4 regions of the Sphingomonas sp. CFBP 8765 genome follow, and region 4 is predicted to be linked to each of the others. Evidence: predicted binding sites of a transcription regulator. Region 4 holds the regulator's gene; each other region holds the start of a gene.
What was found. Region 4 encodes LexA, which represses DNA repair genes until DNA is damaged. Its sites were predicted from a motif close to GTTCCNCNCTTGTTCT; they were not measured.
Positions count from the first base shown of each region.

Region 1 (2,203 bases), on a different contig from region 4:
GGCGCGTTCCATGCCGGGCTCGTGGCGGTCGATATAGTCCTGCAGCACGTTGTCGAGGAAGCGCATGACGTCCTCGATCAGGCCCTTCTCGTCCTTCCACTGATCCCAGGTTTCGAGGTTCAGCGACGACAGGCAGCAGACCGCGGTCCGCTCGTTGCCGAGGTGATCCTTGCCGGTCGGCAGCGTGATTTCCGAGCAGAGGTTCGAGGTCGAGACCTTGAGGCCGAGTTCGCGGTGATGCTTGGGCATCGCCTTGTTCACGTGATCGGCAAAGACGATGTACGGCTCGCCGGTCTGGAGACGCGTCTCGACGAGCTTCTGGAACAGCGAGCGCGCGTCGACCGTGGCGCGGATCGCCTGATCCTTCGGCGAGCGCAGATGCCATTCCTCGCCGTTGCGCACCGCCTCCATGAAGGCGTCGGTGATCAGCACGCCGTGGTGGAGGTTCAGCGCCTTGCGGTTGAAATCGCCCGAGGGTTTGCGGATCTCGAGGAATTCCTCGATCTCGGGGTGCGAGACGTCGAGATAGACGGCCGCCGAGCCACGGCGCAGCGAGCCCTGCGAGATGGCGAGGGTGAGCGAATCCATGACGCGGACGAACGGGATGATGCCGCTGGTCTTGCCGTTGAGGCCGACCGGCTCGCCGATGCCGCGGACATTGCCCCAATAGGTGCCGATGCCGCCGCCGCGCGAGGCGAGCCAGACATTCTCGTTCCAGGTGTCGACGATGCCGCCGAGGCTGTCGGGGACCGAGTTGAGATAGCAGGAGATCGGCAGGCCGCGACCGGTGCCGCCGTTCGAGAGAACGGGGGTGGCGGGCATAAACCAGAGCTTCGAGATCGCGTCGTAGAGACGCTGCGCATGGCCGGCGTCATCGGCGTACGCAGACGCGACGCGGACGAACAGGTCCTGATAGCTCTCGCCCGGGAGCAGATAGCGGTCCTTGAGCGTCTCCTTGCCGAATTCGGTCAGCAGCGCGTCGCGGCTGTGATCGACCTCGACCGGGTAGATCTGCGCGCGCACGGAATGGCTGTCCTGCGCCTGACGCGGCGCCTTGGGGGCCTCTGCTGCGGGCGTGTCGAGGGTCTGTTCGATGGTGTCGGTCGTCATGTCGCTATCCCGGCTGCTGTCTCTGAAATCCAAAAGACCGCTCCTAAAATTCTGTAATCGTTCGAATCGGGAGCATATCCCATGCTATCATCGGGCAGATCAAAAGCAGAACGAAAACTGATCGGCAGCGCGTGGTCACGCCTGTCGACAACCAGGGTGGCAGCCCGAGGGGCGCACCGTGTTCTACCAGAGATAGGGCCTGCCGCTGTAAGTAGCCCCCAGATACTGTGCCAATCCCGCAGCGGGTGCAAGCCGCTAGTTGGCCCGTTGCGGCCCTGCCCGGACTGGATTGGGGTGTCCGGACGCGGCGGCGACGGCGCGACGCGTGGATCTGCGCCGGGTTCGCGATACGCAAGCGGATTTCGCGCCTTTCGAAATATTTTCGAGCGAGCCGCGCGCGCCCGCGGTCAGCCCGCGCGGCGCATCCCGCGGACCAGCGGCGGAGGGCCGAGCCGTTCGATATCGACCGGATGGTCGAAGGCGAGCCCGGCGCGGCCGTCGCGCAGCCAGCGAATCTGCGCGCCGATCATCTGGCCGTCGACGAGCTCGATCGAGACCCCGGCGCCGGTCGGATCGCCGCGGACCATCAGCCCCTCGACCATCGCGCCGCTGGTCGAGATGTCGCGGACGCGGACATCGACGAGCGTGTCCTCGACCAGCAGCCGCGCCGAGCGCAGCATCCGCACGCGCGGCGCACGGCTGGTCTTGAACCCGGCGGCGGTCGCCACCCCCGCGGCGGTGGAAAGCTGTTCCATCACCACTTCGTTGAGGACCGGGCGGCCATAGACATAGCCCTGGATATGGCTGCAGCCGAGATCGCGGACGAGCGCGATCTCGTCCTGCAGCTCGACGCCTTCCGCCGTCGTCTCCATGCCGAGCGTGTCGGCGAGCATGACGATCGCCTTGATGATCGCGGCGTTGCGATTGCCGGGCTCGGCCGCGCCCTTCACGAACGACTGGTCGATCTTGATCTTGTCGAACGGCGCGGTGCGTAAGTAGCCGAGCGACGAATAGCCGGTGCCGAAATCGTCGAGCGCGAGCCGGACGCCGATCCCTTTGAGCGCCTTGAACATCTGGTCCGAGGACGCGCTCT
Region 1 is NZ_JACYTY010000001.1:777,945-780,147, reverse strand. Features, by position in the region: gene IFT87_RS03740 (ribonucleoside-diphosphate reductase subunit alpha) at 1-1,110, opposite strand, end outside; gene IFT87_RS03735 (EAL domain-containing protein) at 1,518-2,203, opposite strand, start outside.
Region 1: a site for LexA is predicted at 1,207-1,222, ahead of IFT87_RS03740 (ribonucleoside-diphosphate reductase subunit alpha). Genes of this name have one in related genera too.

Region 2 (2,203 bases), on a different contig from region 4:
ACCTGGGCGCGCATCGCGTTGACGTGTGCGACCAGGTCGCGGTCTTCGAAGCCGGTCAGGTCGAGGAACGTCTCGTCGATCGAGTAGATCTCGAAGTCCCGTGCGAAGGCATCGCACGCCGCGACCACCCGGCGCTGCATGTCGCCGTACAGGGTGTAATTCGACGACAGCACGCGAATCCCGTGCGTGCGGATTTTGTCGCGCAGCAGGTGGACGGGCTCGCCCATCTTGATGCCAAGCGCCTTGGCCTCTGCCGAGCGGGCGACGGCGCACCCGTCATTGTTCGACAGCACGATGACGGGCACCCCGATGAGGCTGCTGTCAAACGCGCGCTCGCACGAGACATAGTAGTTGTTGCAGTCGATGAGCGCGATCGGCCCGCTCACCGGACTTGGCGCGCGACGCCGACGACGACGCCCCAGATCTCGACATTCTCATCAACGAGCGTGTGCGGGTAACCCTCAGCCTCGGGGACGAGCCAGTGCCGGCCATCCATGTGCCGCAGGCGCTTCAGCGTGCGGTCGCCATGGACCATGGCGACGACGATCGCGCCGGCGCGCGGCGTCTTGGATCGGTCGACGACGATCAGGTCGCCGTCGTTGATGCCGGCGCCCAGCATGGAATGGCCGTCGACGCGCATGATGTAGCTGGCGGCGGGGTGCTGGACGAGCCAGGCGCCGAGGTCGATCGGCTCCTCCATGTCGTCCTGTGCCGGCGACGGAAAGCCAGCTGGCGTTCGCGACAGGAAGAACGGCACTTCGAACGGTATCAGGTCGAACGGGACATCGTGGAGGTGGAGGTGGTGCATGATTGTTCCCGCGACTCTTTGGACCGCCATCTAGCGTGAGTCAGAACAGAAAGGGAACACATGATTTCAGTGAGGTGCGGGCATTTGACGCTGACGCGCGTGATCAGAGCGCGTCAGTCGCTTGGTCGCGCAGTCACGGCATAGGGCCGACTATCCGTCGAAGCCCACCAAGCGGTCCGGACCGGACCAAGCGGCCAGAAGCCCGCGACCCCCAAAAGCAGCGCAAGAACCCCCGCCTCGCCCGCGGGCTTTTTGGGTCTCTTTTGATGCAAACCAAGTTTTTGATGCCAGCCCGATGAAAAATGCGGGTTCCTTGGCCCTTTTGAGGATCATCCGCTGATGCATATTGATGCACTTGGCCGCCGTTTCCAACGCCATACTATAGCCTGCGGGAGCTAGCCAAAGTACCACTTCGTTTCGGCCCATACCCAGACGCTTTACTCAATGTCTATTTGGTTTGTTGGGTCAGCAAAACCGCGATTTTTACATGACGGTTGTACGGCCGCACCATTCAACCTCATAGTTGTAAGAACCTTGTGATCTCTATCTGCGTTATGGGTCTTACGACAGTTCTAATGCCACAATGTTTTACAAGTTTTGAATTCTGTCTGGGCCTCTTCGCATTGAGTAGCGGAACCCATGAGAATCAACATGTGAGACGGCCAGCATTTTTATAGCTAGTCTTTAGAAACATTCGGCAAATGCATTGACAGGCCGAAATGGGGAGCGATATGGTTGCTGTCAGTTATGTAGCGCACGCGTGTGTAAGAGTCCGTGATGAAAGGGATCGCCATGCTTTTGCTGGCTGCCGTGCTCGCTGCAACAGGTCATTCGACTGCCCCTCGCCCGCAGCTGAGCTATTTCCTGCCGAAAACTAGAATCTCAGGCTCTATTGCTCATCGGATCCTACGCTGCCCCAGCGACAAGGATCCTACCCTCGCTATCGCCTACACGCCCGCGATCGCGGCGAAAGCGTCGCGCGGGCGCATGGTCGTAATTGATGCGGGCTCCGGCTTCCTAGTAGATAGATCCACGAAGGTCGGGCTCGACGGGGGGATAATCAGGACGTTCAACTCGAGTGCGACGGGACAAGCCGGCACTCTAATGATCTCACTCTTAAAGGCTGCGGCTACGGCTTACACGCTATCGGCAGCGCCTTTGGCAGTCCCTGCGGTTTTTGTGGCCACTGCAGGCGCGCGTCGACCTCTTCACGCGGCCGCGCGCCGTTCTCGATCTCTTCCGAAACCCACTGTGCGAGCTCATCTTCTTCGGTGTTCCGACCGGATCGCCGCAACCATTGCCGAACTCGAGCAGGTGCAAACGGAGATGAATGATTTGGAGGCACGACTTGCTTCGGCCGGTGATCCGGCACTCATCGCTCTACTAGACCGACGA
Region 2 is NZ_JACYTY010000001.1:670,152-672,354, forward strand. Features, by position in the region: gene IFT87_RS03270 (Y-family DNA polymerase) at 1-386, opposite strand, end outside; gene IFT87_RS03275 (LexA family protein) at 383-808, opposite strand; gene IFT87_RS03280 (hypothetical protein) at 2,123-2,203, shown strand, end outside.
Region 2: a site for LexA is predicted at 851-866, ahead of IFT87_RS03275 (LexA family protein). Genes of this name have one in related genera too.

Region 3 (2,203 bases), on a different contig from region 4:
TTCCTCGGGGCCGTCCCAGACGCCGATGACCTTGACCTTCTCGCCGACGTCGAGCTCGGTCCAGAGCTGCTTGCCGAGGCGGCCGCCATTGTTGGCGATCACGCCCGAGGCGGCGCCGAGGATATGCGGCGTGCTGCGGTAATTCTGTTCGAGGCGGATGACCTTCGCGCCGGGAAAATCGCGTTCGAACTTCAGGATGTTCTCGACCTGCGCGCCGCGCCACGAATAGATCGACTGGTCGTCGTCGCCGACGCAGGCAATGTTCTTGCGCTCCTGCGCGAGCAGACGCAGCCAGAGATATTGCGACGAGTTGGTGTCCTGATACTCGTCGACCATGATGTATTTGAAGCGCTGCTGATACTGGGCGAGCACGTCGCGGTGCGTCTTCAGGATGACGAGCATGTGGAGCAGCAGGTCGCCGAAATCGCACGCGTTGAGCGCGCGCAGCCGGGTCTGATATTGCTCGTACAGCTCGCCGCCGCGGCCATTGGCGTAGCGCTCGCTCTCGCCCGCATCGATATCGGCGGGGACGAGGCCCTTGTTCTTCCACTGGTCGATCAGCCCGGCGAGGCTGCGCGTTGGGAAACGCTTCTCGTCGATATCGGCGGCGAGGATGAGCTGCTTGAGCAACCGCAGCTGGTCGTCGGTGTCGAGGATCGTGAAATTGGACTGCAGCCCGACGAGCTCGGCATGGCGGCGCAGCATCTTGGCGGCGATCGCGTGGAAGGTGCCGAGCCACGGCATCCCCTCGACCGCGTCGCCGACGAGGCGCCCGACGCGCTCGCGCATCTCGCGTGCGGCCTTGTTGGTGAAGGTGACGCTGAGGATCTCCGACGGCCACGCCTTCTTGGTGAAGATCAGATGTGCGAGGCGCGCGGTCAGCGCCGCGGTCTTGCCGGTGCCCGCGCCGGCGATGATCAGGACGGGGCCGTCGGTGGTCAGCACCGCCTCGCGCTGGGGATCGTTGAGGCCGCGGAGATAGGGCGGCTGGCGGTTTGCGTCGGACGGATGGGCGATCTGGTTCACCGGTGAACAGGTAGGGAACGGGGCGCGATCGGGCAAGCGGCTAAGGCTTGCACGACTCAGCGATGTGTGGAACAAATCAAGAATATCAACAGGAGGCGTGCATGTTGTCGGGACGATGCCACTGCGGAGCGATCCACTATGTCGCGACGGGCGAGGCGGCGCATCATGCGCTGTGCCACTGTGAGGATTGCCGCCGAAGCGCAGGCGCGCCGATGGTCGGCTGGATCGCGTTCAAGACCGAGCAGGTGAAGATCTCGGGCGATCCGGTGACCTATGCGTCGTCCGAGCACGGGCGGCGGCTGTTCTGCGGAACGTGCGGGACGGGGCTGTTCTACACCAACCCGGTCGCGCTGCCGGGGATCATCGACATCCAGTCGTGCACGCTCGACGATCCCGAGTCGGTCGCACCGGGCGCGCAAATCCAGGTCGCGGAGCGGCTGGCGTGGATGGCGGACCTGACGAGCCTGCCCGAATTCGCGCGCTATCCGGGGATGTGAGCGCGCGTTCGGTCGCCACCGAGGTGCGGGGTGCTCGAAATCGCGGGGCGACCGACGAACCGTCGCCAAACCGTCGCGGGAGCGTAACGATCCGGGCGTAGGGCGTGCGCAGCGACGAGGGTCTTCGTCGGAGAGGCCGCGCAGAGACGGTCCTCCCGACGGTCAGGCTTAGTCGCGCGCAGGCCGGCGTGCCTGCGGACCGCAGGACCAGCAAAGGACGTCACCATGAAGATCCTCCACAGCGTCGCTTCGGCGGCGATCGCTTCCGCGTGCCTTTTTGCGACCGGCGCTGCCGCCGATCCGGTGCGCGACCCCGTCACGATCCGTGTCTCGCATGCCGGGCTAGACCTGGCCAGCGACGCCGGGCGGCGTGTGCTTGCGCGTCGCGTGCAGTCGGCGGTCAACCGGACCTGCGCCCCGCGGACCGGCGGGCTGAATGCCTTTGCCGAGTCGCGCCGGTGCCGCACGGAAATGATGCAGGACGCCACGGTCCAGACCGCCGCGTTGCTGACGCGCAACGGGACGCAGCTGGCAAGCCTCGCGGGGCGCTAGCGTCGTCGCGCTCGATCCGATGCGCGATTGAAGGAGGACCGCTCTGTCAAAGGCGCGGCGGTCCTCCCCCGCCGTCAGGCTGTGCCTGCCCCCCCCGGCGGGGGAGGATCATGGGCGGTCGCGCGCTG
Region 3 is NZ_JACYTY010000001.1:157,641-159,843, reverse strand. Features, by position in the region: gene IFT87_RS00715 (ATP-dependent helicase) at 1-1,017, opposite strand, end outside; gene IFT87_RS00710 (GFA family protein) at 1,128-1,523, shown strand; gene IFT87_RS00705 (UrcA family protein) at 1,749-2,075, shown strand.
Region 3: a site for LexA is predicted at 1,030-1,045, ahead of IFT87_RS00715 (ATP-dependent helicase). Genes of this name have one in related genera too.

Region 4 (2,203 bases):
GTCCAGGAGGAAGCAGTGCGCGACGGCGACCGGCTGATGCTCGACGGCGAAGGCCCCGCCTTTGAAGGCCGCAACACGCGCCGCAAGGGGCTCGACTTCGCGACCGGCACCCGGCTGATCGGGGCCGGCGACCGGCTGACCCCCGCGCGCATCGCGGTCGCTGCGACCGGCGGACACGGCACGCTGTCGGTCGGCCGCCCGCTGCGCGTCGCGGTCGCCGCGACGGGGGACGAGCTCGTTCCGCCCGGGTCGACCAGCGACCCCGTCCCGTTACCGGAATCAAACGGCATCATGCTCGCCGCGATGCTCGCCGACCTGCCCGTCGACATTATCGACCTCGGAATCCTCCCCGACCGGCTCGACACGCTGCGTGACGCCTTTGCCGGGGTCGATGCCGATCTGCTGGTGACCACGGGGGGCGCGTCGGTCGGTGATCACGACCTCGTCCGCCCCGCGATCGAGGCGGCCGGCGGGGCAATCGACTTCTGGCGGATCGCGCTGCGCCCGGGCAAGCCGATGATGGCGGGCACGCTCGGCCGGACGATGCTGCTCGGCCTGCCGGGCAATCCCGTCTCCGCCTTCGTCACCGCGATCCTGTTCGTCCGCCCCGTCGTCGCGCACATGCTCGGCGCGCGCGATCCCCTGCCGCAGACGACGCATGCGCTGCTCGGCGAGGATCTTCCGCCCAACCAGTCGCGGACCGACTATATGCGCGCCGAACTGCGCGAGGGTCGCGCCTATGCCTCGACCATCCAGGACAGCTCGATGCTGCTGACGCTCGCCCGTTCGTCCTGCCTGATCATCCGCGACGGCGACGCGCCGGCGGCAAGGGCGGGCGACTCGGCGGAAATCCTCGTCATCGCGTGACGTCACCGCTTGACGAAGCTGCAAGTGTTCCATAGAAGTTCCTCGTCTGTTCCGGACGGAGAACCGTTATGCTCACGCGCAAGCAGCACGAGCTTGTCTGCTTCATCAATGACCGCCTCGCCGAGACGGGCGTGTCGCCCTCGTTCGAGGAGATGAAGGACGCGCTCGACCTGAAATCGAAATCGGGCGTGCACCGTCTGATCAGCGCGCTTGAGGAGCGCAACTTCATCCGACGCCTGCCCAACCGGGCGCGCGCGCTCGAAGTGCTGCGGATGCCTGAGCGTCCCGAGGCGGCAATCGCACAGACTGCGGCGAAGTCGGGGCCGAAGTCGGAGGCTAAGGCATCGGCCGGCACCGTATCTGCGCCGGATACGGCCAGCGCCACGCCCGCGTCGCCCGCCCGCATCGCGGCGAACGACGTCGTCGAGATCCCGCTGCACGGCCGGATCGCCGCCGGCGTCCCGATCGAAGCCTTTGAAGGCAGTTCGATGCTTGCTGTCCCGGCCGCACTGCTCGGAACTGGCGAGCATTATGCGCTGGAGGTTTCGGGGGACTCGATGGTCGAAGCCGGCATTCTCGACGGCGACTATGCGCTGATCCGCCGCACCGAGATCGCACGCGACGGCGAAATCGTCGTCGCGCTGATCGAGGACAGCGAAGCGACGCTCAAATATTTCCGCCGCGAGGGCGCAATGGTCCGGCTCGACCCGGCCAACCGCGCCTATGACCCCCAGCGTTATGCGCCCGCACAGGTCCGGGTCCAGGGCAAGCTGTCGGGAATCCTGCGCCGCTACGACTGACGAATGCCGGGGAGCGCTGGCGGTCATCACCGCCACGCAACAGGCAGTGGCGTTCGTGACCAACGGCCCCAGGCACCATCGTCCGCGTTTCTGATTTGCGGCCCTCCCAATCGGAGGCCCCACCTTCACAGGATCATGACCCGACATACACAGTCGCAGCCTATCGCTCTGACCACCCCCGGCCCGGCACCTGAAACCGGACTGACGCCGCACCCCCGGCCACCCCGCGCTGATCGCCCCCCGCACTGAACCGTCGCGCCGGCCGCGCCAGCGTCGGTGGATCGCGCCACGGGTGCCGATCCCCCGAATTGAGCACCGTCACCATCCGCCCCGCGGTCAACGTCAACGCGATCCCCCCGGTCCGCGCGAGCACCGATCGATCGAGCTTCAGCCATCGCGGCGTACAACCACGCGGCAGCCCGCGCTCGCTGATGACGATGTCCGCGCGCCGGCAGGCGGCAAGCATCTCGGCGATCGGCACCCGGTAAACGCTGCGCGTTGCCAGCACACGCCACGCCCGCCCCCGCGCGACGACA
Region 4 is NZ_JACYTY010000003.1:212,755-214,957, forward strand. Features, by position in the region: gene IFT87_RS09590 (molybdopterin molybdotransferase MoeA) at 1-867, shown strand, start outside; gene lexA (transcriptional repressor LexA) at 936-1,667, shown strand; gene IFT87_RS09600 (ComEC/Rec2 family competence protein) at 1,828-2,203, opposite strand, start outside.